2 regions of the Pseudomonas sp. GW821-FHT04C07 genome follow, and region 2 is predicted to be linked to the other one. Evidence: predicted binding sites of a transcription regulator. Region 2 holds the regulator's gene; the other holds the start of a gene.
The links. Region 2 encodes sigma-54, which starts transcription at its own class of promoters, with help from an activator protein. Its sites were predicted from a motif close to ANTGGCATNNANNTTGCTNT; they were not measured.
Positions count from the first base shown of each region.

Region 1: the regulator sigma-54 is predicted to act here: its motif matches at 12,067-12,086, upstream of AC07UI_RS28605 (pilin).

Region 1 is NZ_JBWKTM010000024.1:12,244-28,005, reverse strand. Features, by position in the region: gene panD (aspartate 1-decarboxylase) at 1-180, shown strand, start outside; gene pgi (glucose-6-phosphate isomerase) at 426-2,090, shown strand; gene acs (acetate--CoA ligase) at 2,279-4,216, shown strand; gene AC07UI_RS28630 (oxygenase MpaB family protein) at 4,269-5,141, shown strand; gene AC07UI_RS28625 (acetyl-CoA C-acetyltransferase) at 5,305-6,483, shown strand; gene AC07UI_RS28620 (class I SAM-dependent rRNA methyltransferase) at 6,582-7,595, shown strand; gene AC07UI_RS28615 (DUF748 domain-containing protein) at 7,702-10,653, shown strand; gene AC07UI_RS28610 (BON domain-containing protein) at 10,876-11,232, opposite strand; gene AC07UI_RS28605 (pilin) at 11,604-12,020, opposite strand; gene AC07UI_RS28600 (type II secretion system F family protein) at 12,298-13,515, shown strand; gene AC07UI_RS28595 (prepilin peptidase) at 13,518-14,390, shown strand; gene coaE (dephospho-CoA kinase) at 14,387-15,010, shown strand; gene yacG (DNA gyrase inhibitor YacG) at 15,007-15,210, shown strand; gene AC07UI_RS28580 (hypothetical protein) at 15,219-15,434, opposite strand; gene AC07UI_RS28575 (energy-coupling factor ABC transporter permease) at 15,507-15,762, opposite strand, start outside.
Region 2 is NZ_JBWKTM010000017.1:95,510-111,271, reverse strand. Features, by position in the region: gene AC07UI_RS26085 (carbon-nitrogen hydrolase family protein) at 1-519, shown strand, start outside; gene tldD (metalloprotease TldD) at 538-1,980, shown strand; gene yjgA (ribosome biogenesis factor YjgA) at 2,043-2,567, opposite strand; gene pmbA (metalloprotease PmbA) at 2,676-4,022, shown strand; partial or broken gene AC07UI_RS26065 (ZIP family metal transporter) at 4,082-4,534, shown strand; gene AC07UI_RS26060 (HPr family phosphocarrier protein) at 4,565-4,837, opposite strand; gene rapZ (RNase adapter RapZ) at 4,853-5,710, opposite strand; gene ptsN (PTS IIA-like nitrogen regulatory protein PtsN) at 5,713-6,177, opposite strand; gene hpf (ribosome hibernation-promoting factor, HPF/YfiA family) at 6,190-6,498, opposite strand; gene AC07UI_RS26040 (RNA polymerase factor sigma-54) at 6,575-8,068, opposite strand; gene lptB (LPS export ABC transporter ATP-binding protein) at 8,339-9,064, opposite strand; gene lptA (lipopolysaccharide transport periplasmic protein LptA) at 9,064-9,609, opposite strand; gene lptC (LPS export ABC transporter periplasmic protein LptC) at 9,596-10,168, opposite strand; gene AC07UI_RS26020 (KdsC family phosphatase) at 10,177-10,701, opposite strand; gene AC07UI_RS26015 (KpsF/GutQ family sugar-phosphate isomerase) at 10,701-11,675, opposite strand; gene AC07UI_RS26010 (ATP-binding cassette domain-containing protein) at 11,899-12,708, shown strand; gene mlaE (lipid asymmetry maintenance ABC transporter permease subunit MlaE) at 12,708-13,505, shown strand; gene mlaD (outer membrane lipid asymmetry maintenance protein MlaD) at 13,505-13,972, shown strand; gene AC07UI_RS25995 (MlaC/ttg2D family ABC transporter substrate-binding protein) at 13,984-14,643, shown strand; gene AC07UI_RS25990 (STAS domain-containing protein) at 14,640-14,945, shown strand; gene AC07UI_RS25985 (BolA family protein) at 15,060-15,311, shown strand; gene murA (UDP-N-acetylglucosamine 1-carboxyvinyltransferase) at 15,334-15,762, shown strand, end outside.

The sequences.
Region 1 (15,762 bases), on a different contig from region 2:
ATGATTTCGGTCAACGGCGCCGCAGCACACAAAGCCAAGGTCGGTGATCGGGTAATCATCTGCGCCTATGCCCACTACAGCGAAGCTGAACTGCTCAACTTCAAGCCGCGCATGCTCTACATGGCGCCGGGCAATGAACTGAGCCACACCAGCAATGCCATCCCGGTTCAGGTCGCCTGACCAACCGCGCATTTCTCCACACTGAAAGCCTGGCGGTCATGTCCGCCGGTCGCGATGTTATAAAAAAGTACCGTTCACCGGTCAGACAAAGCCAAGACAGATCAAGACGCGAGGTTTACTGTATTCGCCCTGCGCTTTTCAATCGTGTTAACGCAGGTTGACTGGACATTGTCTTGTGACTGAGCAGGACATTCCGGGCTTTTTAGTGTCCAAAAGGCAGTTCAAGTAAAAGGAAACCCGCTGCGATGGCGTACTACCGCACTCCTCACGACGTTACCGCTCTGCCCGCCTGGCAAGCGTTGAATCAACACCGCGAAGCCATGCAGGATTTCAGCATGCGCGAAGCGTTCAATGCCGACCCCCAGCGCTTCAATGAATTCACCTTGAGCGGCTGTGGGCTTTTTCTCGATTACTCGAAAAACCTGATCAACAAAGAAACCCGCGACCTGCTGGTGGGCCTGGGTAACGAAGCCGGTCTGCAGGACGCGATCAAGGCGCTGTTCGCTGGCGAGCTGGTCAACTCTTCTGAAGGCCGCCCTGCCCTGCACACCGCACTGCGCCGCCCGGTAGGCGACAAGCTGTCGGTGAACGGCGTCAACGTGATGCCGGAAGTGCACAAGGTTCTGAACCAGATCACTGAGTTGGTCGGCCGGATCCACGACGGTCTGTGGCGCGGTTACACCGAGAAGCCGATCACCGACGTGGTGAACATTGGTATCGGTGGCTCGTTCCTCGGTCCGGAGCTGGTCTCCGAAGCACTACTGTCCTACGCCCAGAAAGGCGTGCGCTGCCATTACCTGGCGAACATCGACGGCAGCGAGTTCCACGAGCTGTCGGCGAAGATTCGTGCAGAGACCACGCTGTTCATCGTTTCCTCGAAATCCTTCAACACCCTGGAAACCCTGAAAAACGCTCAGGCCGCTCGTGCCTGGTATCTGGCCCAGGGTGGCTCTGAAGCCGAACTGTATCGTCACTTCATCGCAGTCTCCAGCAACAATGCCGCCGCCGTGGCGTTCGGTATTCGCGAAGAGAACATCTTCCCGATGTGGGACTGGGTTGGCGGGCGTTACTCGCTGTGGTCGGCCATCGGCTTGCCGATCGCCCTGGCCATCGGCATGTCCAACTTCAAGGAGTTGCTGTCCGGCGCCTACACCATGGACCAGCACTTCCAGAGCGCGCCATTCGAAAAGAACATGCCGGTGCTGCTGGCGTTGCTCGGCGTCTGGTACGGCAATTTCTGGGGCGCGCAAAGCCACGCGATCCTGCCGTACGACCACTACCTGCGCAACATCACCAAGCACTTGCAGCAACTGGACATGGAATCCAACGGCAAGAGCGTGCGCCAGGACGGAACACCGGTGTCCACCGACACCGGCCCGGTCATCTGGGGTGGCGTAGGTTGCAACGGTCAGCATGCATACCATCAGTTGCTGCACCAGGGCACCCAGTTGATTCCGGCCGACTTCATCGTGCCGATCGTCAGCTTCAACCCGGTGGCCGACCATCACCAATGGCTGTACGCCAACTGCCTGTCGCAAAGCCAGGCGCTGATGCTCGGCAAGACTCGCGCCGAGGCCGAAGCCGAACTGCGTGACAAGGGCATGAGCGAGGACGAGGTGCAGAAGCTTGCGCCGCACAAGGTGATCCCGGGCAACCGTCCAAGCAACACGCTGGTCGTCGAACGCATCAGCCCGCGTCGCCTCGGCGCACTGGTGGCAATGTACGAACACAAAGTCTTCGTGCAAAGCGTGATCTGGGGCATCAACGCCTTCGACCAATGGGGTGTGGAGCTGGGTAAAGAGCTGGGCAAAGGCGTCTACAACCGTCTGGTCGGCAGCGAAGAAACCCTGGCCGAAGACGCATCCACCCAGGGCCTGATCAACTACTTCCGCGGTCGTCACCGCGGGTAATCTGAAACTTGCTCCCGTAGGAGCCGAGCTTGCTCGCGATGCAGACGCCGCGGTGTATCAGGTACACCGCGTTATCGTTCATCGCGAGCAAGCTCGGCTCCTACAGAGTCGCTTCTTCCCCCTCTTGAACCCACCTGCTACTCGGCGCATCTTTATCACTTGTCGCAAAACAAGAATAAGGAACCGTCATGTTCGATATCAGCACTTTCCCCAAAGCCGATGCCGTCCGCCGGGCTGCGCAACTGAGTCAGGACGACTACCAGCGCCTGTACCGCCAATCCATCGAGCAACCCGACATCTTCTGGGCTGATCAGGCCAAGCGTTTCCTCGACTGGTCAACACCGTGGCAAAGCGTTCACCACGCGGATCTGAAAACCGGCGCGGCGAGCTGGTTCGCGGGCGGCCAACTGAACGTCAGTTACAACTGCATCGACCGCCATCTTGAACAGCGCGGCGACCAGATCGCGATCATCTGGGAAGGCGACGACCCCGCCGAATCGGCGCAGATCACCTATAAAAAACTTCATCACAACGTCTGCCGCCTGGCCAACGTACTGAAAAGTCGTGGCGTTAAAAAAGGCGACCGGGTCTGTATCTACATGCCGATGATTCCCGAAGCCGCCTACGCCATGCTCGCCTGCACACGCATTGGCGCGGTGCACTCGGTGGTCTTCGGTGGTTTTTCCCCGGACGCCCTGCGTGACCGGATTCTCGACGCCGACTGTCGCACTGTGATCACCGCCGATGAAGGCGTGCGCGGCAGTAAGCTTGTCCCACTGAAAAAGAACGTCGACAAAGCCCTGCTCAGCTGTCCGGACGTCAGCACGGTGCTGGTGGTCGAGCACACCCAAAATGAGGTCAACTGGGTCGAAGGCCGTGACCTCTGGTATCACCAGGCCCTACGCAGCATGAGTGACGACTGCCCCCCCGAACCAATGGGCGCTGAAGACCCACTGTTCATCCTTTACACCTCTGGCAGCACCGGCAAACCCAAAGGTGTACTGCACACCACTGGCGGCTACCTGCTGCAAGCGGCGATGACCTTCAAGTACGTATTCGACTACCGTGACGGCGAAGTCTTCTGGTGCACCGCCGATGTCGGCTGGGTCACCGGCCACAGCTACATCGTCTACGGGCCGTTGGCCAATGGCGCGACCACACTGATCTTCGAGGGCGTGCCGAACTACCCGACCAGCTCGCGGTTCTGGCAGGTCATCGACAAACATCACGTCAACATCTTCTACACTGCGCCCACCGCATTGCGCGCGCTGATGCGTGAAGGCACAGAGCCGTTGCAAGAGACATCGCGCAGCAGCCTGCGGTTGTTGGGCACTGTCGGTGAACCCATCAACCCGGAAGCCTGGGAATGGTATTTCAATGCCGTCGGCGAGCAACGGTGTCCGATCGTCGATACCTGGTGGCAGACCGAAACCGGCGGCATCATGCTCAGCCCGCTGGTCAGCACCCGCCGAATCAAACCCGGCTGCGCCACCCAGCCAATGTTCGGCGTACAACCGGTGTTGCTGGACGAACAAGGCAAGGAAATCAGCGGCGCCGGTAGCGGCATACTGGTGATCAAGGCCAGCTGGCCGGCGCAGATCCGCAGCGTCTACGGCGACCCGAAACGCATGCTTGAAACCTACTTCAAACCCTACCCGGGCTATTACTTCACTGGCGACGGCGCCCGTCGCGACGACGACGGCGATTACTGGATCACCGGGCGTATCGATGACGTGATCAACGTGTCCGGGCACCGCATCGGCACCGCTGAAGTAGAAAGCGCGCTGGTTCTGCACGACAGCATCGCCGAGGCCGCAGTCGTCGGTTACCCCCACGACGTCAAAGGCCAGGGGATCTATGCCTTTGTCACACCGATGAATGGCATCGAACCCAGTGACGCACTGAAGAAAGAACTACTGGCGCATGTCAGCAAAGAAATCGGCAGCTTCGCCAAACCGGATTTGATCCAGTGGGCACCGGCCTTGCCGAAAACCCGTTCGGGCAAGATCATGCGACGGATTCTGCGCAAGATTGCCTGCAATGAACTGGACAGCCTGGGCGATACTTCGACCCTGGCCGACCCGAGCGTGGTCGAGGGTCTGATCGACAAACGCCTGAACCAATAAACCTGCGCGGCCAACGCCGCGCCTTGCTTAGCGCTGTAACAACCGAGCAGTCATGGAATTCATTCGTAGTCGTATCGAAACCCAGATCATGAGCCTGAGCGGCCTGTCCCTCGGCAAGCTTGATCTGGAGAACCCCAAGGGCGATCCCGGTCTGTTCGGCCCGGATTCGGTCAGTTGGCAAGTGCATGGTGACTTCAGCAGCATGTTGATCGGCGGCATCAGCGCCTTGATGCTGCAAGCCCTGCATCCACTGGCGCTGGCCGGGGTCTGGGATCACTCGAACTTCCGTGAGGACATGCTCGGCCGACTGCGCCGTACCGGGCAGTTTATTTCCGGCACTACCTTCGGCTCTCGACAGGACGCCGAGTGGCTGATCGACAAGGTTCGCACCATCCACCTGCAAGTGGTCGGCACCGCGCCCGATGGCCAGCCTTATGCGGCCAGCGACCCGCAGCTGCTGACCTGGGTGCACGTGGCTGAGGTGAGCAACTTCCTCACCGCTCACCTGCGCTACCGCAACCCGAATCTGTCGCCGGCCGATCAGGATCGTTACTACGCGGAAATCGCCGTGGTCGCCGAGCGCCTTGGTGCCCAGGATGTACCGCGTTCACGCCAGGAAATTGCCGACTACCTTGTACGAATCCGCCCACAGTTGGTGTGCGATGAGCGCAGCCACGAAGTGCTGCGCCTACTGCTGGACGCCCCGGCACCGAGCCGTTTGGCCAAGCCCTTCGGTGCGCTGATGATGCAGGCCGGTATCGATTTGTTACCAGACTGGGCGAGCGACATGCTGGGTGTCAGCCAAGGCTCGCTGCAACGCCAATTGATCCGCGCCAGCGTCAACCGCAGTGCGCCGTTGCTGCGCTGGGCGGTGCGCAACGGCTCGGTGCATCGTGCCCGGCGCCGCATGGGTTTGCAGACCTGAGACGGCATGAACAAAACGCGACCGGCCGGTTCGCGATTGGAACCGCTCAGGTTTTGTGTGCAACCATGCGGTCTTGATCGTCAACGCCTCAGGCACGAGCTCCCCGCTTCACAAGGTCGGCCGCGAACCGAGGTGACATCCAACAATAAAGAGGACCTGTGCCATGCAAGACGTCGTAATCGTTGCCGCCACCCGGACCGCTGTGGGTAGTTTCCAGGGTTCGTTGGCGAATATTTCTGCCGTTGATCTGGGCGCTGCGGTGATCGTTCAGTTGCTGGCGCAAACCGGTCTGGACGGTGCGCAGGTCGACGAAGTGATCATGGGCCAGGTCCTCACCGCTGGCGCCGGGCAAAACCCTGCCCGTCAGGCCGCGATCAAGGCCGGCCTGCCTCACGCCGTTCCCGCCATGACCCTGAACAAGGTCTGCGGTTCGGGCCTCAAGGCGCTGCATCTGGCGACCCAGGCCATTCGCTGCGGCGATGCCGAAGTGATCATTGCCGGCGGTCAGGAGAACATGAGCCTGTCCAACTATGTCATGCCCGGCGCACGCACCGGTTTGCGCATGGGCCACGGCCAGATCGTCGACACCATGATCAGCGACGGCTTGTGGGATGCCTTCAACGATTACCACATGGGGATCACCGCGGAAAACCTGGTGGCCAAGTACGACATCAGCCGTGAAGCACAGGATGCGTTCGCCGCAGCCTCGCAACAGAAAGCTGTGGCGGCCATCGAAGCCGGGCGTTTCGTCGATGAAATCACTCCGATCCTGATCCCCCAGCGCAAAGGTGACCCGCTCGCCTTCACCACCGATGAGCAGCCACGGGCCCATACCACGGCGCAATCCCTGAGCAAGCTCAAACCCGCCTTCAAGAAAGACGGCTCGGTCACCGCCGGCAACGCCTCGTCACTGAACGATGGTGCCGCCGCAGTGATTCTGATGAGCGCCGCCAAAGCCCGCGCTCTCGGACTGCCAGTGCTGGCGAAAGTCAGCGCTTATGCCAACGCAGGCGTTGACCCGGCAATCATGGGCATCGGCCCCGTCAGCGCCACACGTCGCTGCCTGGACAAGGCCGGCTGGACGCTGGATCAACTGGACCTGATCGAAGCCAACGAAGCCTTTGCCGCACAAGCATTGGCGGTCGGCAAGGAACTGGGTTGGGATACCAGCAAGGTCAACGTCAATGGCGGCGCCATTGCCCTCGGCCACCCGATCGGTGCCTCAGGCTGCCGTGTGCTGGTGACCCTGCTCCACGAGATGATCAAACGCGATGCGAAAAAAGGCCTCGCAACCTTGTGCATCGGTGGCGGTCAGGGTGTGGCATTGGCGATCGAGCGCTAGTTCTCCCCGCCTTGTAGGAGCGTCGACCGGCTGCTCCTACAGGGGCTGCGGTGAAACTGATAGACTGCCGCGCCCAATCACCTTGCAAGGCGCCCGGCATGTCTTCCTTGAATCAGGCGCTGCGCGCCGCCCTCGATCATCGCAAAGACCTGCTCGCTGAACTGCATCAGCAAGGCACCGACTGCTATCGGTTGTTCCATGGCAGCCAGGAAGGTGCCGGCGGCCTGACCATTGACCGTTACGGCCCGCAACTGCTGGTGCAAAGCTTTCACCAGCCGTTGGAGCGCGACGCACTGCTGCAACTGCATGAAACCATCAATCAGCATCTGGACCTGAACACCCTGCTGGTCTACAACGACCGCTCCCGGGGCAATTCGCGCATCGATCGGGAAGACTCGGTCTACCGTGCCGAAGACGCCGCCCTGGAAGATATGATCGGCCACGAATGGGGTTTGAACTACCGCGTCCGCGGCCGTCATGCCGGACAGGACCCTTTGTTGTTTCTTGATCTGCGTAATGCTCGTGGCTGGGTCAAAGATCACAGCGCCGGTAAAAGCGTACTGAACCTGTTCGCCTACACCTGCGGCGTCGGCTTGAGCGCAGCCGCTGGCGGCGCCAGCGAGGTGTGCAATCTGGACTTTGCCGAGGGCAATCTGGCGGTCGGCCGTGAGAACGGCCAGCTCAATCCACAATTGCCGAAAATGCAGTTCATTCAGTCCGACTATTTTGCAGCGATCCGTCAACTGGCCGGTTTGCCAATCATTCAGCGCCGTCACAAATTGCCGAGCTATCCACGCCTGGAACAGCGCCAATACGACCTGGTCCTGCTCGACCCACCCGCCTGGGCCAAAAGTGCTTTTGGCACCGTTGACCTGTTGCGCGACTATCAAAGCCTGCTCAAACCGGCCCTGCTGAGCACCGCAGAAAATGGCGTACTGATCTGCTGCAACAATCTGGCAAAGGTCAGCATGGACGACTGGCGAGAACAGGTACTGCGCTGTGCTGAAAAGGCCGGGCGTCCGGTGCGCGACTGGCAGGTACTGATCCCGGGCAGCGACTTCCCTTCCATGGATCAGCAACCACCCTTGAAAACGCTGATTCTGCAACTTTGAGTCGCCTGTCAAAATCAGAAAAAATCCTGATAACGGCGATTGCTTTGGAACCGGAAACGCGTGCCATACTCCAACGCACTTCCGATTCAGATAGATGACACCCCAGATGCCCAAAGGATTGATTCGCGCTATTGGCGCCTTGCTGACCGCTCTCGCCCTTTATAGCTTGCTGGGGTTTCTGATATTGCCGGGCATCGCCTTGCGAGTCGTCAATCAACAATTGGCCAACTACGCAACAGTCCCGGCACACATCAATCGGATCGAGCTCAACCCCTTCAGTCTGGAGCTGACCTTGTGGGGTCTGAATATCGGTGAGCCGGGAAAGGAGCAAATCGGCTTCGAACGGTTGTACGCCAATCTGCAGATCGACAGCCTCTGGACCCGTGCACTGCACTTGGCCGATGTCGAGTTGGACAAGCCCAAGACCGAAATCCTGTTCGGCAAAGACGGCAAGCTCAATCTGCTGGGACTGTTCAAACTGCCCGCCAGCGAGCCGACACCTGTCGATCCTCAAGCCAAACCATTCCCGCTGCGCATTGAGCGCATCAAGCTGGCAGGTGGCTATGTGCATTTCCAGGATGCGCGCCCAAGCGAGCCCATCGAATTTCTTTACAACACGCTCGACCTCGAACTGAAAAACCTCAGCACCTTGCCCAATGACAATGCCGACATGACCCTGGTCGCGGCAGGTCCCGAAGGTGGGCATCTCGACTGGACCGGCAATTTCAGCCTGGTGCCGATCGCCTCCGAAGGCACACTGAAAGTCACCGACGGCAAAATGAAAGTCTGGTGGCCGTACGTGCGCGATGCCGTGCCGCTGGTGCTCGAAGACGGAATCCTGAACCTCAGCACTCATTACAAACTCAACCTGGCCAAAGAAACCGAATTGCTGCTCAGCGACACCTCGCTAAGCGTGGCGCCATTTGCAATCAAAGCGCCCGACGGCCGGCCACTGGCACGCCTGGAGCGGCTGGATGTCAGCGAGACCTCGGTCGATCTGCTCAAGCAGCAAGTAATCGTCGGCAAGATCCGCAGCCAGAAACTGGAAACCTGGGCTGCCCGCGAAGCCGATGGTCAACTCGATTGGCAGAAACTCTTTGCCAGCCAACCGGCCAAGCCCGCTACGAAACCGGAGCCTGCCAGTGCTCCGGCAGCAGCCGACTCGCCCAAGCCGGCACCGAGCGCCCCAAACAAACCCTGGAAGGTCCTGTTGAAGGACGTGCAACTACGTAACTACCAGGTCCATTTGGCGGATCGCCAGGCACAACCAGCGGTGGAGCTGGAACTCGGCCCGCTGAATCTGGACCTGCAAAACTTCGACAGCCTCAATCAGTCGCCTTTCACCCTCAAGCTCGATACCGGGCTGGGCAAGCAGGGCAAGATCCAGGCAAGCGGCGAAGTCAATCTGAGCCCGGTCAGTGCCAGGCTGCAGGTGCAGACCAAAGACATCGACCTGCGCGTCGCCCAGTCCTATATCAGTCCATTCATTCGCCTGGAGCTGCGCAGCGGCATGCTTGGCAGTGATCTGGCAGTCAATCTCAAAAGCACCGAGCCGTTGGCGTTCAACGTCACCGGTCGGGCTCAGGTCGATCAGTTGCACACCCTGGATACCTTGAAGACCCGCGACTTCCTCAAGTGGCAGCAATTGGTGCTCGAAGGGTTGAATTACCAACACGGCGACAGCCTGTCGATCACCAAGGTCAACCTGTTACAGCCATACGTGCGCTTCATGATCAACGATGACCGCACCACCAATATCGATGATCTGTTGATCCCGCAGCCAGCTGACAACGGCAGCAAAAGCGCCATTAAACCGGCCGCCACCAGCAACGAAAAACCGCTGGGTATCCATATTGGTGAAATCGCCATCAACGACGGCTCGGCCAACTTCGCCGACTTGAGCCTGACACCAAACTTCGCCACCGCCATTCAACAGCTCAATGGTCAGATCGGCACCATCGACAGCCGCCAGGCAAAGCCGGCGAGCGTCGATATCAAAGGCAAGGTCGACCGTTACGCCCCGGTCACCATCAAAGGCAGCGTGAACCCCTTCGACCCAATGGCGGCGCTGAATATCGCCACCAGCTTCAAACGTGTCGAGCTGACAACCCTGACGCCCTACTCCGGCAAGTTCGCCGGTTTCCGCATTCGCAAGGGCCGACTCAATCTCGACTTGCATTACCTGATCAGCAAAGGTCAGTTGAAAGCCGAAAACAAAATGGTGGTCGAGCAACTGCAACTGGGTGAAAAAGTCGACAGCCCGGATGCCGTAGACCTGCCGATTCGCCTGGCAATCGCACTGCTCAAAGACTCGGACGGAAAAATTTCCATCGAGCTCCCGATAAGCGGTGACTTGAACAATCCCCAGTTCAGCGTGATGCCGGTCATCTGGCAGACCCTGCGCAATCTGGTGCTGCGAGCGGTTGAAGCTCCGTTCAAGTTTATTGGCGGTCTGGTCAGCGGCGGCGGCGGCGGCGGCGGCGGCTCGGAAGATCTCGGCAGCGTGTTGTTCGCTCCAGGCTCCAGTGACCTGAGTAAGGACTCCGAATCGACGTTGACCAAACTGGCCAACGCCCTGAAAGAGCGCCCGGCCCTGAAACTGGAGATTGAAGGCACCAGCGCCCAGAGCAGTGACGGCCCACCGATCGCCGAACAGCGGCTAGAGCGTGAATATCAATACAACTACTACAAAATGCTTCAACGCCGCGGTGAGAAGGTCCCTGCGCAAGCCTCGCTGTTAGAGGTGCCGGACAGCGAAAAGGCGCCGTTGCTCGAAGGCATCTATCGCACCCGCCTGAAAACACAGCCACCGGCCGAATGGACGCAACTGAGCCGCGACGAACGCACGGCAAAGCTGCGTGAGGGTTTGATTAAATTCTGGAGCGAAAGCGACGCTCTCCTACGTCAACTGGGACAAGATCGGGCCAGCAGCATCAAGGACTTTCTGGTGGACAAAGGGCAGTTGGCTGACGATCGGGTTTACTTCATCGACGCTAATCTTGGGCAAGCTCAAAGTGATGGTCGGGTAATCACGCCGCTGCATCTGGACAGCGAGTAAACATGCAAACACGCTTCTTGCTCAGCCTGGCATTGGCCTCTGCCGCCAGCCAGGCTCAGGCCGATACGCTGCGCTTCAAATAAAACAAGCTCCGACACTCAGTGCCGGAGTCTGTAATGACCACGTCTGCATGGCTTTTGGCATGAACCTTGGAGGAATGACAGGCGTACTGCTGGAGCGCCTGTCGTCCCCTTCTCCCAGCCCAGGCGAGAAGCTTGAACCCTACTCGGCTTTCAGACCGTCAGCCGATACGGCTTTTACGCCTTTGATTTTCCTGGTGATATCCACTGCCATTTTTTTCTGTGCGTCGGTTACAAGAACAGTCGAGGACAAAGAAACCACGCCTTTGTTGGTTTCAACTTTGATGTCAGTGCCAGGAATACCTTTCTCGGTTACCAGATCGCTTTTCACTTTAGTCGTGATCCAGGTGTCAGAAGTGACTTCCTTGACCTTCGCCATTTCACCAGCAGCCACAAGCATTGGCGACTGGGTGGTTTGAGTGGTCTGGGCAAAAGCAGCATTGGCCATGGTCAGGGTCAGAGCGGTTGCCGTAGCGGCAGCGATAGCGAACCTCTTCATACGAGTAACTCCTGTTTTTCCAGAAAGCCTGCGCCGTGCTTTGGCGACAGGGTCTAGCAGAGATATAGCAGGCGTTGTGCCAACTCCAGGATAAAAATAAATACTTGAAAATCAATGTATTGAGATATAAGCAAAGTTCCTGAATCGTGCAGATTGCATGACCTGTATGTAATCTGCATGCAAGTTGCGAGTATCACAAAAGTTCCTGACACCCTGAGTTTCTGGCCATTTACGGTTTGATCTAACCTGCTATGAATAGACTGAAACGACTCCGCTGATCACCCTCGGTTCATCTTCGATTTTCCCCATAAGAAGTGCCCTGACTTCACTAGCCGGGGCACTTCTTACTGGTTTACCGGCTTGCGAGAACGCTACGTACCGCTGGCAGCACAACCTTTTGGAGAGTACTCAGGCTCCACAGTGGTAGAGCAGCTCCAGCCCTCGTCGTGTGTGCGGGTGATAGTGATGGTTTTGCTCAGCACAGGGCCCGGAGCATTCAGAATCGTGCAAGCAATTGTGCCTGCACCCGTCGAGGCGGTACCTGATGCGGTCATTGTGCAGTTAGACGTAGTAGCGGTGCCGCCCACCAAGGCTAATGTCGGATCGGTGCCCTGATTGATGATGTCTTCAAATGAAACTTTCAGCGCGGATATCTCTGCCAGACCGGCCGTACTCTTGGCCCGCGCCTGATATTTCGTATAAAGCGGCAACGCAAAGGTGGCCAAAATGCCGATGATCGCGACCACGATCAACAGCTCGATCAAGGTAAACCCTTTTTGACTATTCATAGACAAGCTCCAGGCATTAAGTGAAGTCTGATGACCTATACAGGTCAACGCACAGTGCATGCCAAACACGTTGGGCCTTTGTCTGCGGGTGCGCGAGGCTGCTGGCGCATCGCCCTTATCCCCAGAAACTGCACAAAATGACACTTTTTGTCACTCGCCTGCCGCTGGCTTGCTGATCTGACCGACTACGCTATAAATCAAATCCATCGACTTGCGGGTCAACACCCTGCCAACACGGTGGGGCGAGCCGGGATCGATAAAGTGGTGAGACTGAACGATGGCAGTCAAAGCAGTAAAAGTCAGTGTTTACGCGTGGGAAGGTACCGATAGAAAAGGCACCAAAATGACCGGCGAACTGAGCGGCCATAATCCGCTGCTGATCAAGGCGCAGTTACGCAAGCAAGGCATTAGCCCGGGCAAAGTACGAAAAAAAAACGGCTCGATCTTTAACGCCGGCAAACGCATCAAACCCGTGGATATCGCTCTGTTCACCCGTCAGATGGCGACCATGATGAAAGCCGGAGTACCGTTGCTGCAGTCCTTCGACATCATCGGTGAAGGTTTCGATAACCCCAACATGCGCAAATTGGTGAGCGAGGTGAAACAGGAAGTCGCGGCCGGCAACAGTTTTGCCGCGGCGCTGCGCAAAAAACCGCAGTATTTCGATGACCTGTACTGCAACCTGGTGGACGCCGGTGAGCAGGCCGGAGCTCTGGAAACCTTGTTGGAGCGGGTGGCAACCTACAAGGAAAAAAGTGAAACCCTCAAAGCCAGGACCAAGAAAGCCATGACCTACCCCTTGGCCGTGATCTTCGTCGCGAGCATTGTGACTGGCATTCTGCTGGTCAAGGTGGTCCCGCAATTCCAGACGGTATTTTCAGGTTTAGGTGCGCAACTCCCGGCCTTCACCCAGATGGTCATCGCCCTCTCGGAGTTCATGCAGCAGTGGTGGCTACTGGTGCTGGTCGGGATTGTCGCTGTGGTATTTGGTTTCCGGCATACGCGCAAACGTTCACAACGCTTGCGTGACTGGCTGGACGTCAGCCTGCTAAAACTGCCGCTGGTGGGCACGCTGATGTACAAATCAGCCGTGGCTCGTTATGCCCGCACACTCTCCACCACCTTTGCTGCCGGCGTACCACTGGTGCAAGCTCTGGATTCGGTGGCTGGCGTCACAGGCAATATCGTGTTCACGAATGCGGTCAATCGCATCAGGCAGGATGTCTCGAACGGCATACAGCTGAATTTCTCCATGCGCACTTGCGGCGTCTTCCCGAACATGGCGATCCAGATGACCGCCATTGGCGAAGAATCGGGTGCACTGGACGACATGCTGGAAAAGGTCGCAACTTACTATGAGGGTGAAGTCGACAATATGGTCGATAACCTGACCAGTCTGATGGAGCCGTTCATCATGGTGACTCTTGGCGTTATCGTCGGCGGTCTGGTGGTAGCCATGTACCTGCCCATCTTCCAACTCGGCTCAGCGATCTGAATATGCCCTTGAACGATTTTTTGGCCAACTATCCGCTGGCCTTTGTTGTATCAGTGCTGGTCCTGGGACTGATTATCGGCAGCTTCCTCAACGTGCTGGTCTGGCGCCTGCCAAAAATGCTCGAACGCGAATGGAGGGAGCAAGCCCATGATGTGTTGGGCTTACCGCCAGAGGCGCCAGGCCCGACCTACAACCTGCTGCTGCCCCACTCTCAATGCCCGCACTGCGCTCAGCCGATTCGGGTCTGGGAAAATATCCCCGTCCTCAGCTATCTGCTATTGAGAGGCCGCTGTGCGAAGTGCAAGGCCCCTATCAGCAAACGCTACCCGGTCACCGAACTGGCCTGCGGACTGCTTTCTGCCTTCGTCGCCTGGCATTTCGGTTTTGGCTGGCAGGCGGGGCTGGTATTGATCTTGAGCTGGGGCTTGCTGGCGATGAGCTTGATCGATGCCGACCATCAACTGCTGCCAGATGCCTTGGTTCTACCGATACTTTGGCTGGGCTTGATCGTCAACAGCTTCGGCCTGTTCGTGTCCTTACACGACGCCTTGTGGGGCGCGGTGGCCGGCTACATGAGCCTGTGGTCGGTGTATTGGCTGTTCAAGCTGCTCACTGGCAAGGACGGTATGGGCTTTGGTGACTTCAAGCTCCTGGCGATGCTCGGTGCCTGGGGCGGCTGGCAAATTCTGCCGCTGACGATTCTGCTGTCATCCTTGGCCGGCGCCGTTCTGGGCCTGATTTTGCTGCGCGTGCGTAACGCGCAAACTTCGACGCCAATTCCTTTCGGCCCTTATCTGGCAATTGCCGGCTGGATTGCGTTGCTCTGGGGTGGTCAAATAACCGACTCCTACTTGCAGTCTGTCGGTTTCAAATGACTACCTCTGTTATCAAACCCTGGATTCTTGGCCTGACCGGCGGGATCGGCAGCGGCAAAAGTGCCGCGGCTCAGCACTTCATTGACCTCGGTGTGCATCTGGTCGATGCCGATCATGCCGCTCGTTGGGTTGTCGAGCCGGGGCGTCCGGCACTGGCGAAAATCGCCGAGCACTTCGGTGCGGGCGTGCTGCAAGCGGATGGTCAACTGGATCGTGCGGCGTTGCGCAGGCTGATTTTCGAAGTTCCTGAAGAGCGGCGCTGGCTCGAATCCCTGTTGCACCCACTGATCGGTCAGGAGATCGCCAGTCATTTGGCCAAGGCCCAGTCGCCTTACGCGATTCTGGTGTCGCCGCTATTGGTCGAATCCGGACAGTACGCGCTGGCTCAACGTGTCCTGGTGATCGATGCGCCAGAGCAACTGCAAATCGAGCGAACCCTGCTGCGCGACCAGACCAGCGAGCAACAGGTCCAGGCGATTCTCAAAGTCCAGGCCAGCCGTGAAGAACGCTTGCGCCATGCCGACGATGTACTGGTCAATGACCGCGATCTAAACTGGCTGCACAGCGAGGTCGAACGCCTGCATCACTTTTATCTTACTTTGCGTGGAGGCCAGTCATGAGCCAAACCCTGACCGTCGAATGCCCAACCTGCGGTGCCCCTGTGGAATGGAGCGCAACCAATCTCAACCGGCCGTTCTGCTCGGACCGCTGCAAACTGATCGACCTGGGTGCCTGGGCCGCCGAAGAACACAAGATCCCGGTCAGCCCGGATGCCGAAGACGAGATGTTCTCCGAGGACTTCGATCCTCGTACGCACTAATTAGAAAATCACGGCCGCATAAAACCGTAATCCTGCCCCTCGTCGAGGTTCTCGGCCAGAAACTGCAACTCATCCGCCAGATCCTCGACGCTGCGTATGCCCTTGCTCTGCTGCACCACAGCACTGAGCAAGGCGCGCAGACTCAACCCCGGATCAAAGCCCACTTCTTGCGCCGTATCCAGACTCCTGCGCAGTTCCTGCCTTGCCCATTCGTAGACACTCATGACCGTGCTCCTGAAGATTTTCCAGAGCATGCCGGGAGCCGTGATTTGAGTCCTTGATCCGGATCAAGGTTCTTACTCCCGTGGCCCGTCGTCTTTCCACGGTGCCGACAGGTAGCGCGTGCGATTGAAAGTCTCCAGCCACTCAGGGCAGAACACCACCAGGGCACTCACCACCATGCCGTTGATAAAGGCCTCGGGGAAAATGATCAGCCACAGATAGCCGACAAAATCCTCCAGCCATTCGGGCATGGCGAAGCGCTCGTCGAACCACAGCAAGCCGAGCGCCAGCAACAGACACAACAACGCCGAGAGTGCCGCCGCAAAAAAG
Region 2 (15,762 bases):
GCGCGTTACGACAAGCTGCATTTGTTCGATGTGGATGTGGCCGACAATCGCGGTCGTTATCGTGAGTCGGATGACTATGCTCATGGAGATGCGGTGGTGGTCGCAGACACACCTGTCGGCCGAGTGGGCCTGACGGTGTGCTACGACTTGCGCTTCCCGGAGTTGTACAGTGAGTTACGCGCAGCCGGTGCCGAGTTGATCACCGCGCCCTCTGCATTTACCGCGGTGACCGGTGCGGCTCATTGGGAGGTGCTGATCCGCGCACGGGCAATCGAGACCCAGTGTTATGTGCTGGCAGCTGCCCAGGGTGGGATTCACCCGGGAGCGCGAGAAACCTTTGGCCATGCAGCGATTATCGACCCTTGGGGGCGTGTGCTGGCCGAGCAGGATCAGGGCGAGGCTGTGCTGCTGGCCGAGCGCGATAGCAGCGAACAGGCGTCCATCAGGGCGCGGATGCCGGTGGCCAGCCATCGGCGCTTTTTCTCGCAGGGCGCACAGCGACCTGCCTCAGAACGATGAATTTAAGGCGCAAAGCATATGAGCGAGTTGTTGTCCTCAGTCAGTGAACACCTTTTAGCGCCGGGTGGCGTGACCATTGAAAGCCTGCAAGCAGTGCTCGGCGATCTGGCCGGGCCGGGCATCGATGCCGCCGACCTGTATTTCCAGGGACAGATTTCCGAGTCCTGGGCGCTGGAAGACGGCATCGTCAAGGAAGGTAGCTTCAACCTTGACCAAGGCGTCGGTGTGCGTGCGCAGTCGGGCGAGAAGACCGGTTTTGCTTACAGCAATGCCATTACTCTCGAAGCCCTGGGCCTGGCCGCCCGTGCTGCCCGTTCGATTTCCCGTGCCGGGCAGAATGGCACCGTGCAGGCGTTCAGTACCCAGGATGTCGCCCGACTGTATGCGCCGGATAACCCGCTGGAAGTCATCAGCCGTGCCGAGAAGGTCGAGCTGCTCAAGCGCGTCGATGCCGCGACCCGGGCGCTGGACCCGCGCATCCAACAAGTCACCGTGAGCATGGCCGGGGTCTGGGAGCGGATTCTGGTCGCATCCACCGACGGCGGTCTGGCGGCAGACGTGCGTCCCTTGGTGCGATTCAATGTCAGCGTCATCGTCGAACAGAATGGTCGCCGCGAACGCGGTGGTCACGGCGGTGGCGGTCGTACCGATTACCGTTACTTCCTTGGCGAGGACCGCGCCATGGGTTATGCCCGTGAAGCATTGCGCCAGGCTCTGGTCAATCTCGAGGCGATTGCGGCACCGGCCGGTACGTTGCCGGTGGTCCTCGGTTCCGGTTGGTCGGGTGTGCTGTTGCATGAAGCGGTAGGTCATGGCCTGGAAGGTGACTTCAACCGTAAAGGCAGTTCGGCTTACAGCGGCCGCATGGGCGAAATGGTTGCTTCCAGGCTCTGCACCATCGTCGACGATGGCACTTTGGCCGGTCGCCGCGGTTCCTTGAGCGTCGACGACGAAGGCACTCCGACCGAGTGCACTACTCTGATCGAAAACGGTGTGCTCAAAGGTTATATGCAGGACAAGCTCAATGCCCGCCTGATGGGCATGGCCCGCACTGGCAACGGTCGTCGTGAGTCATATGCGCACTTGCCAATGCCGCGGATGACCAACACTTACATGCTCGCTGGTGAAAGCGATCCGGCCGAAATCATCGCCTCGGTGAAGAGGGGTATCTACTGCGCCAATCTCGGCGGCGGTCAGGTGGACATCACCAGCGGCAAATTCGTGTTCTCCACCAGCGAGGCCTATCTGATCGAAGACGGCAAGATCACCGCGCCGGTCAAAGGTGCGACGTTGATCGGTAACGGGCCGGAAGCGATGAGCAAAGTGTCGATGGTCGGTAACGACCTGGCGCTGGACAGCGGGGTAGGGACATGCGGTAAGGATGGGCAGTCGGTGCCGGTGGGTGTCGGCCAGCCAACCTTGAAGATCGACGCGATCACCGTGGGTGGCACGGGCGCTTGAGCTTGAGAGGGAGCCTTGGGTGGGTGAACCGCGAAGCGGTACAACCCACCCGGGGTCGAAGACTAACGCAGACCGCGTTGTGTCTCGTCCAGCTCACGGATGTACTTGAAGATTTTTCGGCTGGCAGCAGGTGGCTTGCTTTGCGCAAGCTCATGCTGGGCCTGACGGATCAGGGAGCGCAGTTGCTGGCGATCCGCGTCCGGGTAGTCGATGACGAACTTCTCCAGGACACCGTCATCGCCCGCGATCAAGCGATCGCGCCAGCGTTCCAGACCGTGGAAACGTTCGTTGTACTGCCGAGTGGAGGCGTCGAGTTGATCAAGCAACACCAGAATGGCGTCAGTGTCCTGATCGCGCATCAGTTTGCCGATGAACAGAATGTGCCGTTTACGCGCGATATTCGCGGTGTGCTTGGGCGCTTCAGCCAAAGCCCGGCGCAAGGCGTCGGTCAATGGCAGTTTTGCCAGCAAGTCAGGCTTGAGTGTTGTAAGGCGCTCGCCAAGATCAACCAGAGCATGCAGCTCGCGTTTGACCTGGGATTTGCTTTTTTCTCCCCCGTCGAGGGAGTCGTCGTAAGAATCAACCATGGTGGCAGTCCGCAAAGAAACGCCGCCATGATAACCAGTCGGGGGCCGCTTGTCCGGCCCGGTCGCTCGAAGGCCCCAGCCGAACGCAGAATTTGAGTGGAGAAAACCATGAGTGCAGTTGAAAGCGTCGGTCCACAAGCCTTGCCGGCACTGCAAGAACAAGTCGAGCAGATCATCGCCGAGGCCAAACGCCAGGGCGCCAGCGCCTGTGAAGTCGCGGTTTCTCTGGAGCAGGGGCTGTCGACCACGGTCCGCCAGCGGGAAGTCGAAACCGTTGAGTTCAACCGTGACCAGGGCTTTGGCATCACCTTGTATGTTGGCCAGCGCAAAGGTTCGGCCAGCACCTCGGCCAGCGGTCTGGAGGCGATTCGCGAAACCGTCGCCGCCGCCCTGGCCATCGCCAAACACACCTCGGAAGATGAAAGCTCAGGTTTGGCCGATGCAGCCTTGATGGCCAAGGATCTGCCGGACTTCGACCTGTTCCACGCCTGGGACATCACTCCGGAGCAAGCCATTGAGCAGGCACTGGCCTGTGAAGCGGCGGCGTTTGCCACCGACAGCCGAATCAAGAACGCCGATGGCACATCCCTGAGCACCCATCAGGGTTGCCGTGTGTATGGCAACAGTCACGGATTTATCGGCGGTTACGCGTCGACCCGTCACAGCCTGAGCTGCGTGATGATTGCCGAAGCCGATGGCCAGATGCAGCGCGATTACTGGTATGACGTGAATCGCCAGGGCGAACTGCTCGCTGATCCGGTCAGCATCGGCCAGCGTGCTGCGCAACGGGCGGCCAGTCGTCTGGGCGCGCGTCCGGTTCCAACCTGCGAAGTGCCGGTGCTGTTTTCCGCAGAACTGGCTGGCGGTTTGTTCGGCAGTTTTCTCGGGGCGATCTCCGGCGGCAATCTGTACCGAAAATCGTCGTTCCTCGAAGGTACGTTGGGCCAACGGCTGTTCCCTGAATGGCTGACCCTGGATGAGCGGCCACACCTGATGCGTGGCCTGGGCAGTTCGGCCTTCGATGGCGACGGTCTGGCAACTTACGCCAAACCTTTCGTCGAGAACGGTCATTTGGTTTCTTACGTGCTGGGCACGTACTCCGGTCGCAAACTGGGCATGCCGAGCACCGCCAACGCTGGTGGCGTGCATAACCTGTTCGTTAGCCATGGCGATGAAGACCAGGCTGCGCTGCTGCGGCGCATGGGGCGCGGGCTGCTGGTCACCGAATTGATGGGTCAGGGCTTGAACATGGTGACTGGCGACTATTCCCGTGGTGCCTCGGGTTTCTGGGTGGAAAACGGCGAGATTCAGTTCGCCGTGCAAGAAGTGACCATCGCCGGCAACATGCGTGACATGTTCCAGCAGATCATCGCCGTTGGTAATGACCTGGAATTGCGCAGCAATATTCGTACGGGGTCAGTGCTGATCGAGCGGATGACAGTGGCCGGTAGCTAAACGACCGCAGCTTCAAGCGAAGGCGCGTCACCCAATGGGAGGCGCGCCTTTTTTTGTGGGAGCATCCGGTGATTGCTCCGCGGATCTGGCAATTTGTATTTGCCATCATTGCTCACAACATCCCGGAAGGCATGGCGGTCGGCGTGTCTGCCGGCGGTGGGATGCCCGACGCCGACAGTCTGGCCATGGGCATCGCTTTACAGGATGTGCCGGAAGGTTTGGTGATCGCTTTGGTATTAGCCGGGGCAGGGATGTCGCGGGTCAAGGCGTTCCTGGTCGGCGCGGCTTCAGGTTTGGTTGAGCCGGTCTTCGCGTTGTTGTGTGCCTGGCTGGTGAGTCTGGCCGAGTTGCTCTTGCCTCTGGGGTTGGCGTTGGCTGCAGGCGCGATGCTGCTGGTGGTGACTCACGAGGTGAGCCCGGAGTCACGGCGCAATGGCCACGACAAGCTGGCCAGCCTGGGGCTGTGTATCGGGTTCTGTCTGATGACAGTCATGAATACCGCGCTTGCGTAGGCGCCGCCGAAGGCTCGGGCCGCCGAGCTTTTATTCGCCTTCGTCGAAGAAGTTATTGATCAGCGCAACCAGTGCATTCAGCGCTTCCTGTTCTTGTTCGCCTTCAGTGCACAGATGGATTTTGGTGCCTTTACCGGCAGCGAGCATCATCATGGCCATGATGCTTTTGCCATCGACCATGGATTCAGGGGTACGTCCGGCTTTTATCTGGCAGGGATATTGACCTGCTACGCCGACAAACTTGGCAGATGCTCGGGCATGTAAACCCAGCTTGTTGATGATTTCAATTTCCAGAGCGGGCATCGCGGTGTGAATCCTTTAGCTTAGGTCGCGGTGGCGAACCTGGACGTTCTTCAGGGACTTTTGTAGAGCCTGGCCCAGACGTTCGGTCAGGTAGACGGAGCGGTGATGCCCGCCGGTGCAGCCAATGGCAATGGTGACGTAGGCGCGGTTGCTGGCGGCAAAGCGGGGCAGCCATTTCAGCAAATACGCAGAGATATCCTGGAACATTTCTTCGACATCCGGCTGAGCAGCCAGATACTCGGCAACCGGCTGGTCCAGCCCGGACTGATCGCGCAACTCCGGTTTCCAGTATGGATTGGGTAGGCAGCGCACATCGAATACCAGGTCAGCATCGACCGGCATTCCGCGTTTGAAGCCGAAAGATTCGACCAGAAACGCCGTGCCCGGCTCCGGCTGGTTCAGCAGGCGAAGTTTGATGGTATCGCGCAGTTGATACAGGTTCAGATGGGTGGTGTTGAGCTTCAGATCAGCGAGGTCGGCAATCGGCCCAAGCAGGTTGGTTTCATCATCAATGGCTTCGGCGAGCGACCGATTGGCGGTGCTCAGGGGGTGGCGTCGACGGGTTTCCGAGAATCGCTTGAGCAGGGTTTCCTCGTCGGCGTCCAGATACAGCACGTCGCATTGGATGTGCCGGCTGCGCACTTCTTCCAAAAGCTCCGGAAAGCGCGACAGATGGCTGGGCAAGTTACGGGCGTCGATGGAAACCGCAACCAGCGGTTGCGCCAGTTCAGTGTGAATCAACGCACGTTCGGCCAATTCCGGAAGCAGGCCGGCCGGCAGGTTGTCGATGCAGTAGTAACCGTTGTCCTCCAATACATCGAGGGCGGTGCTTTTACCGGAGCCGGATCGGCCGCTGACAATGATCAAACGCATGATTAATGACCGTTCTGCTCGTCCAGGACAACCTGGTACAGGGCTTCATTAGTTGCGGCGCTGCGAAGTTTTTCGCGCACTTCCTTGCGATCAAGCATGCTGGCAATTTGCCGAAGCAGTTCCAGATGCGCATCGGTAGCGGCTTGCGGGACCAGCAGGACAAACAGCAGGTCGACCGGAGCACCATCGATGGCGTCGAAATCTATGGGGGCGTCCAGGTGCATCAAGGCACTGATGGGCGATTCGCAGCCTTTGAGGCGGCAGTGGGGAATGGCGATGCCGTTGCCAAAACCGGTTGAACCAAGTTTTTCACGGGCTATCAGACTCTCGAAGACATCTTGCATCCCCAGATCCGGCACTTCGCGGCTGATCAGGTTGGCAATTTGCTCGAGGGCGCGCTTTTTACTGCCGCCCGGCACGTTCACCAAAGAACGGCCGGGGGTCAGGATGTTTTCAAGTCGAATCATGGGTTGGGAGTGTTAACGACCTGTTGCGCCCTGGAGGAGGCTCTGGGTCTTTTCCTTGTGCTTTTTGAGTTGGCGATCCAGCTTGTCGGTGAGTGCGTCGATTGCCGCGTACATGTCGTCATGCTCGGCGTTGGCGACCACTTCATTGCCGGGGATATGCAAGGTAGCTTCGATTTTCTGCTTCAGCTTTTCGACGGTCATCGTGACTTGCACATTGGTGATCTTGTCGAAATGCCTTTCCAATCGTTCGAGTTTTTCGCCGATGTAGATGCGCAGGGGTTCGGTCACTTCCAGTTGGTGTCCACTGATGTTGACTTGCATACAGCTTCTCCTTCGTTGCCAGTGCATAAAGCGGCAGGCAGAAATGCCTGCCACTGGAACGCTGTGGCGTGGCCCGTTACATCAAACGCTTACGTTCGCTCGAAGGCGCGATCCCAAGGGATTCGCGGTATTTGGCGACGGTGCGACGGGCTACCTGAATGCCTTGTGCCTCCAGTAAACCAGCGATCTTGCTGTCACTCAACGGCTTTTTCTGATTTTCCGCTGCAACCAGTTTTTTGATGATCGCGCGGATCGCTGTAGACGAGCATTCACCGCCTTCAGAGGTGCTTACGTGGCTGGAGAAAAAATATTTCAGTTCGTAGATGCCGCGCGGGGTATGCATGAATTTCTGGGTGGTGACCCGGGAAATTGTCGATTCGTGCATGCCGACCGCTTCGGCGATGTCATGCAGCACCAGCGGTTTCATCGCCTCATCGCCGTACTCGAGAAAGCCCCGTTGATGCTCGACGATCTGGGTGGCGACTTTCATCAGGGTTTCGTTGCGGCTTTGCAGGCTTTTGATGAACCAGCGCGCTTCCTGCAACTGGTTGCGCATGAAGGTGTTGTCGGCGCTGGTGTCGGCCCGGCGCACGAAACCGGCGTACTGCGGGTTGACCCGCAGGCGCGGCACGGATTCCTGATTCAACTCCACCAGCCAGCGTTCGTTGTCCTTGCGTACGATGACGTCGGGGACGACGTACTCGGCTTCGCTGGATTCGATTTGAGAACCCGGGCGCGGGTTGAGGCTTTGCACCAGCTCGATGATCTGCCGCAGTTCGTCCTCTTTGAGCTTCATACGGCGCATCAGCTGGCTGTAGTCACGGCTGCCAAGCAGGTCGATGAAGTCGGTGACCAGGCGTTTAGCCTCGCTCAGCCAAGGTGTTTTGGCTGGCATTTGACGCAGCTGCAGCAACAGGCATTCGCTGAGGTTGCGCGCACCGATACCGGCGGGTTCGAATTGCTGGATGCGGTGCAGGACGGCCTCAATCTCGTCCAGTTCGATGTCCAGTTCCGGGTCGAAGGCTTCGAGGATTTCCTCAAGAGTTTCGTCCAGGTAGCCCTGATTGTTGATGCAATCGATCAGGGTAACGGCGATCAGGCGATCAGTATCGGACATCGGTGCCAGGTTCAGTTGCCAGAGCAAATGACTCTGCAGGCTCTCACCGGCCGATGTGCGGGTGGTGAAGTCCCACTCGTCGTCATCGTTACTCGGCAGGCTGCTGGCACTGGTCTGGTAAACATCTTCCCAAGCGGTGTCGACAGGTAATTCGTTGGGGATGCGCTCGTTCCAGTCGCCTTCCTCGAGGTTATCCACCGTCGGGGCGGTTTCCTGGTAAGAGGGTTCCTGAACATCGGTATTGGCTTTCTGCTCGACGTTGTCGGCCAGAGGGTCGGCGTTATCGAAGTCGTCGCCTTCTTCCTGGCGTTCGAGCATCGGATTGGACTCCAGTGCCTCCTGAATTTCCTGTTGCAGGTCCAGGGTCGACAATTGGAGCAGGCGGATGGCCTGTTGCAGCTGCGGTGTCATCGTCAGCTGCTGGCCCATTCTCAAGACTAGCGATGGTTTCATGGCAGGGGCTTAACACCTTATTTGCCGGCGCACATGCGCCATCCACTACAGGGCGCCGAAGCGCCAAACATAAGCAAATTATATGCCTGAAACTGAAGTGTTTGCCTAGAGCGCGGTAACAATAAAAATTTACAGGGTCTCATTGCTACTGGCGCTCTGACTATTGGCTGAACACCTGAGGGCGCGTGTTTGCCTAAAGCGCGGTAACAATAAAATTTATAGGGTTTTATTGATAGCGGCGCTCTGACGACTTGCCCAACACCTCAGCGCTTACAGGCGGAACTCATGGCCCAGATACACTTCCTTGACCAGCTCGTTGGCCAGGATGGTGGCGGAGTCGCCTTCGGCGATCAGTTGACCGTCGTTAACGATGTAGGCGGTCTCGCAGATATCCAGGGTTTCACGGACGTTGTGATCTGTGATCAGCACGCCGATGCCCTTGGCCTTCAGGTGATGAATGATCTGCTTGATGTCTCCCACCGAGATCGGATCCACACCGGCAAACGGTTCATCGAGCAGGATGAACTTCGGTGCGGTGGCCAGGGCTCGGGCGATTTCCACGCGACGACGTTCGCCACCGGAGAGGCTCATGCCGAGGTTGTCGCGGATATGGTTGATGTGGAATTCCTGCAGCAGGCTTTCCAGCTCCTGGCGACGTCCGGCCTTGTCGAGTTCCTTGCGGGTCTCAAGAATGGCCATGATGTTATCGGCAACCGACAGCTTGCGGAAGATCGATGCTTCTTGCGGCAGATAGCCGATGCCGGCCCGTGCGCGGCCGTGCATCGGCTGGTGGCTGACGTCCAGGTCGTCGATCAGTACGCGACCCTGATCGGCCTGGACCAGCCCGACGATCATGTAGAAACAGGTGGTCTTGCCGGCACCGTTAGGGCCGAGCAAGCCGACGATCTGGCCGCTGTCGATGGACAGACTGACGTCACGCACGACCTGGCGGCTCTTGTAGCTCTTGGCCAGATGCTGAGCTTTCAGAGTTGCCATTACTGGGCCTTCTGCTCGTCAGTTTTCTTTTTCGGCTGGATCACCATGTCGACCCGCGGACGTTGCTGGGTGACCTTGTTGCCAGTGGCGCGACCGGCGTTAGCGACCTGTTTGACGGTGTCGTAGACGATTTTCTCACCTTCGGTGGTGTTGCCGTCGTTGATCACTTTGGCCTTGTCGATCAGCACGATACGGTTTTGCGCGGCGTGATACTGAATGGTCACACCATAAGCCTGGACAGGCTTTGGATCAGTCGCCTTTTGCAGCTGTTCGAAGTAAGCCAGGTTGCCCACCGAGGTCACTACGTCGATTTCACCTGCCGGGGTGCGAGTGATGGTCACGGTATTACCGGTGATCTTCATCGAGCCCTGGGTAATGATCACGTCGCCCTTGTAGGTGGCCACGCCATTCTTGTCGTCCAACTGAGCGTCGTCGGCCTGAATGCGGATGGGTTGCTGGCTATCAGTCGGCAGAGCCCAGGCGCTCACGCTTCCCAGTGCTGCGCTCAGGCTGAGCAAAATAGGGAGGGTTTTAACGAGCCTCATACTGTCCTCTTACGTTCGATAGCAGGTGCATCCTGCCTTCTTCCAAATACGCTTTCATTCCCTTGCCAGTAGTCGCGCCACCAGCGCCGTCGATTCTAACGGCTTGCTCGGTCTGCGCATATTGCTTCTGAGGGAATACGGTCATACGGCTACTGGTAATAATGGTCGTACGATCTTTCTCGTCGGTACGTGCAATACGTACCGAATCAATCAGTTCTACTTCAGTGCCGTCCGGATTGACTTCGCCGCGTTCGCTCTGGACGTGCCAGGGGAAAGTAGTGCCGCGATAGATGTGCAAGTCGGGCTTGGTCAGCATCGTCACTTCGGTCGCTTTCAGGTGTTCGACCTTGTCGGAAGTCATTTCGTACTGCAACTTGCCATCGGGCAGAAACTGCACACTGTGGGCGTTGATGGCGTAGTAGTCGATAGCGTTTTCGTCGACGACTGCCGCTGGCCGCTCGAGAAAGCGTTCCGGGCTGATGTTCCAGTAGCCAACGGCCGCGAACAGGGCGGTGATGACTCCGAAAATCAGAATGTTGCGAGTCTTTTTGCTCAGCATAGGTGGCTCTACAGGTAGGCGGCGTTGGCCGCTTCAAGGCTGCCTTGGGCGCGCAGGATCAACTCGCAAAATTCGCGCGCAGCCCCTTCGCCGCCACGGGCCTGAGTGATGCCGTGCGCATGTTCACGAACGAAGCTGGCGGCGTTGGCGACCGCCATACCCAAACCGACACGACGAATCACGGGAAGGTCGGGCAGGTCGTCACCCAGGTAGGCGACTTGTTCATAGCTTAGGTTGAGTTGAGCAAGAAGCTCGTCCAGTACCACCAGTTTGTCTTCGCGGCCCTGATAAAGATGAGGAATACCGAGATTTTTCGCGCGGCGCTCGACCACCGGGGTCTTGCGGCCGCTGATAATGGCAGTCTGTACGCCCGCGGCCATCAGCATCTTGATGCCTTGGCCGTCGAGAGTGTTGAAGGTCTTGAATTCGCTGCCGTCTTCAAGAAAGTACAGGCGGCCATCAGTCAGTACGCCGTCGACGTCGAAAACCGCGAGTTTGATGTTTTTGCCGCGTAGCAGTAGGTCTGTGCTCATTACATTACTCCCGCACGCAGCAAATCGTGCATATTCAAGGCGCCAACCGGGCGATCATCGCTATCGACCACCACCAGTGCGCTGATTTTATTGTCTTCCATGATTTTCAGGGCCTGGGCCGCGAGCATTTCGGCGCGCGCGGTTTTGCCATGAACGGTCATCACTTCATCGATGGTGGTGCTGTGGATGTCAATGGTGCGATCCAGTGTTCGACGCAAATCGCCGTCAGTGAAGATCCCGGCCAGACGCCCGTCGGCCTCGAGAATCATGGTCATGCCAAGGCCTTTGCGGGTCATTTCCACTAAGGCGTCTTTGAGCAAGGTGCCGCGCGGCACTTGAGGCAGTTCCGTGCCCGAGTGCATGACATTTTCCACTTTCAGTAGCAGGCGACGACCCAGGGCACCGCCCGGATGGGAGAAGGCGAAGTCTTCAGCGGTAAAACCCCGTGCTTCAAGCAAGGCGACCGCCAGTGCGTCCCCCATTACCAGGGCTGCGGTGGTGGAGGACGTCGGCGCCAGGTTCAGCGGGCAGGCTTCGTGCTCGACGTGAACATTGAGATTGACCTCTGCGGCCTTGGCCAGTGCCGACTCGGGATTGCCGGTCATGCTGATCAACTGAATGCCCATGCGCTTGATCAGCGGCAACAGGGTGATGATTTCATTGGTAGAGCCGGAATTGGACAGGGCGAGGATGATGTCGTCGCGGGTGATCATGCCCATGTCACCGTGGCTGGCTTCCGCCGGGTGTACGAAAAATGCAGTGGTGCCGGTGCTGGCCAGGGTTGCGGCAATTTTATTGCCGATGTGCCCTGACTTGCCCATGCCGACCACAACCACGCGGCCTTTGCTGGCCAGAATCATCTCGCAAGCGCGTACGAAATCTGCGTCGATATGAGCCAGCAAGCTTTCTACAGCTTCAGTTTCGAGGCGAATGGTACGTTGTGCTGATTGAATCAGGTCGCTGGATTGGCTCATATCAGAAATCGTATACCCAGATGAAAAGGCGGCGATTATAACGGTAATGATCAGTTCCCTCACGTAAGTTCGTCGGGCTTTGCGTGATTTGCCTGTCTTGATCCTGAACAGGCACGGCTTCGGCCTTGGGCGCTCTGCATCAGCAGTGATATAGTTCGCCGCCAGTTCGGCCTGCCTAGGGAGCCAGGCGTCCTAGTGAGAGGCTGCATCGCAAGGAGTTTAGATGAGTGCCGATAACGCCTACGCGGTCGAGCTGAAGGGACTGTCCTTCAAGCACGGTGCGCGCAGCATCTTCAATAACGTTGATATTCGCATTCCGCGAGGCAAGGTCACCGGCATCATGGGACCTTCCGGCTGCGGTAAAACCACGCTGTTACGCCTGATAGGCGCGCAGTTGCGGCCCAGCGCCGGTGAAGTCTGGGTCAACGGTCAGAACCTGCCGAAGCTATCGCGCAGCGACCTGTTCGACGCGCGCAAGCAAATGGGCGTGTTGTTTCAAAGCGGCGCATTGTTCACGGATCTGGACGTTTTCGAGAACGTTGCCTTTCCGTTGCGCGTTCATACCCAATTACCGGATGAAATGATCCGCGACATCGTTCTGCTCAAATTGCAGGCGGTGGGGCTGCGGGGTGCCATCGATTTGATGCCTGACGAGCTGTCGGGCGGCATGAAACGTCGCGTCGCGTTGGCACGAGCCATTGCCCTCGATCCGCTGATTCTCATGTATGACGAACCCTTTGTCGGGCAGGACCCTATCGCCATGGGCGTACTGGTGCGCCTGATCCGTCTGCTTAATGACGCTCTGGGGATCACCAGTATCGTGGTTTCCCACGATTTGGCCGAAACCGCGAGCATTGCCGATTACCTGTATGTGGTCGGCGATGGACAAGTGTTGGGGCAAGGGACTCCTGAGGAATTGATGAACACCGACAACCCGCGCATTCGCCAATTCATGAAAGGCGATCCAGACGGCCCGGTTCCGTTCCACTTCCCGGCGCAGGATTACCGCGCAGATCTTCTGGGGAAGCGCTGATGCACAAGACTTCATTAATCGAGAGGATTCGCCTCTTTGGTCGATCCGGCATCGACATTGTCGAGTCGCTGGGACGTTCGACGCTGTTTCTGTTTCACACACTGCTTGGTCGCGGGAGCATCGGCGGCGGGTTTGGCCTGCTGGTAAAACAATTGCATTCGGTGGGTGTGATGTCCCTGGTGATCATTGTGGTCTCCGGGATATTCATCGGCATGGTACTGGCACTGCAAGGCTTCAATATCCTGTCCAGCTACGGTTCGGAGCAGGCGGTCGGGCAGATGGTTGCGCTGACGTTGCTGCGTGAATTGGGGCCGGTGGTCACCGCCTTGCTGTTTGCCGGGCGTGCCGGTTCGGCCCTGACCGCCGAAATCGGCAACATGAAATCCACCGAGCAGCTCTCCAGTCTGGAAATGATTGGCGTGGACCCGCTCAAGTACATCATTGCCCCGCGCCTCTGGGCCGGCTTCATTTCGCTACCGCTGCTGGCGATAATTTTCAGCGTGGTAGGGATCTGGGGTGGCTCCTGGGTAGCTGTCGACTGGCTTGGAGTGTATGAAGGCTCCTACTGGTCGAATATGCAAAATAGCGTGAGTTTCAACGGCGATGTGCTCAATGGTGTTATCAAAAGCATCGTTTTCGCTTTTGTAGTGACCTGGATCGCCGTTTTTCAAGGCTATGACTGTGAGCCCACATCCGAGGGGATCAGTCGTGCCACCACCAAGACGGTGGTGTATGCCTCTTTGGCCATTCTCGGCCTCGACTTTATTCTGACCGCCTTGATGTTTGGAGATTTCTGATGCAAAACCGCACCCTGGAAATCGGTGTCGGCCTTTTCTTGCTGGCTGGCATCCTGGCTTTGCTGCTGCTGGCTTTGCGGGTCAGTGGCCTGTCCCCGAGCGCGAGCAGTGACAGTTATAAACTTTATGCGTATTTCGACAATATCGCCGGTTTGACTGTCAGATCCAAAGTGACCATGGCCGGTGTAACCATCGGCAAGGTCACGGCTATCGATCTGGATCGCGACAGTTTCACCGGTCGGGTCACGTTGCAGCTGGAAAAGCGTGTAGATAACCTGCCGACTGACTCCACTGCATCTATCCTGACCTCTGGCCTGTTGGGCGAGAAATACATCGGCCTCAGCGTGGGTGGGGAGCAGACTCTGCTCAAGGATGGTGGAACCATCCATGACACCCAGTCGTCGCTGGTGCTTGAAGACCTGATCGGTAAATTCCTGCTCAATACCGTTAGCAAAGACCCCAAATGAGGAGTTTTTTCATGATCTCTATCTTGCGACGTGGCCTGTTGGTATTACTCGCGGCATTGCCGTTGGTGGCTAACGCCGTGGCTGCGCCTTCCGCGCACGATCTGGTTCAGGACACCACCAATCGATTGCTCGCCGATCTGGCGGCCAATAAAGAGAAGTACAAACGGGATCCGAGCGGCTTTTACGACTCCTTGAACAGCATCGTCGGGCCTGTAGTGGATGCCGAGGGCATCTCCAAGAGCATCATGACGGTCAAGTACTCGGGCAAAGCCACGCCTGAGCAAATGAAAACCTTTGAAAATAACTTCAAGAGGGGCCTGTTCCAGTTCTATGGCAACGCCTTGCTCGAGTACAACAATCAAGGCATCACCGTCGATCCAGCCAAGGATGAGTCGGGAGATCGTACAAACGTTGGCATGACGGTCAAGGGCAGCAATGGCGCGATCTACCCTGTGTCTTACACACTGGAAAAGATCAATGGCGAGTGGAAACTGCGTAACGTGATCATCAACGGCATCAACATCGGCAAGCTGTTCCGTGATCAGTTCAGCGATGCAATGCAGCGCAATGGCAATAACCTGGACGCGACCATCAATGGTTGGGCCGGTGAAGTCGCCAAAGCCAAGGAAAAGACCGAAGCTGAAACGACTCAGAAGAAGCCCGCCCAATGAGTGAGTCGGCTGTCAGCATGGGCGAGGCCGGTGAGCTGATGCTCAATGGCATACTCGATTACCGCACCGGGCTGGATCTGCGCAAGCAGGGCCAGGTGTTGATCAAGTCGAGCGAGGCGTCAGCCTTGGTGCTTGATTGCTCGGGTGTGCAAAAGTCCAGCAGCGTCGGTTTGTCGTTGTTGCTGTGTTTCATGCGTGACGCGCAAGCGGCGGGCAAGGCGCTGAGCATCCGTGCCCTGCCTGACGACATGCGTGAAATCGCTCAGGTCAGCGAGTTGACCGAGCTGTTGGCGCACCCTTAACTATCATCAATAAAGAGGCCCCCCGTCAGAGTCCTGCTTAGCGGGGTTCGCAGGCGCGGGGCTTTTTTGTATGATGTCCGACCCGTGCGCACAGGGCGCCGATTGAGGTTGAGCATGCAGGCCAACGAAGTGAAGAGCTTCCTTGAAGGAAAGCTGTCCGAGACTCTTTTATCAGTGCAGGTAGAAGTTGAGGGCGAAGGCTGCAACTTTCAGCTGAACGTGATTAGTGACGAGCTGGTGGCTTTGAGCCCGGTCAAGCGTCAACAGAGCATCTATGCCCATTTGAACCCATGGATCGCCGATGGCAGCATCCACGCGGTCACTATGAAATTTTTCAGCAGCGCGGCCTGGGCCGAGCGCACCTGAGCCCAAGGGCGTCGAGATTCTTATGGATAAATTGATTATTACCGGCGGCATTCGTCTTGATGGCGAAATTCGCATCTCCGGGGCAAAGAACTCTGCCCTGCCGATTCTGGCTGCAACCTTGCTGTGCGATGGTCCTGTAACCGTCGCCAACCTGCCGCACCTGCACGATATCACCACCATGATCGAGCTGTTCGGTCGCATGGGCATTGAGCCGGTGATCGACGAAAAACTCAGCGTTGAAATCGATCCGCGTACCATCAAGACCTTGGTCGCACCGTACGAACTGGTGAAAACCATGCGTGCCTCGATACTGGTGCTGGGGCCGATGGTTGCCCGTTTCGGTGAAGCCGAAGTCGCGCTGCCTGGCGGTTGCGCCATTGGCTCGCGTCCGGTCGACCTGCACATCCGTGGCCTCGAAGCCATGGGCGCAACCATCGAAGTCGAAGGTGGC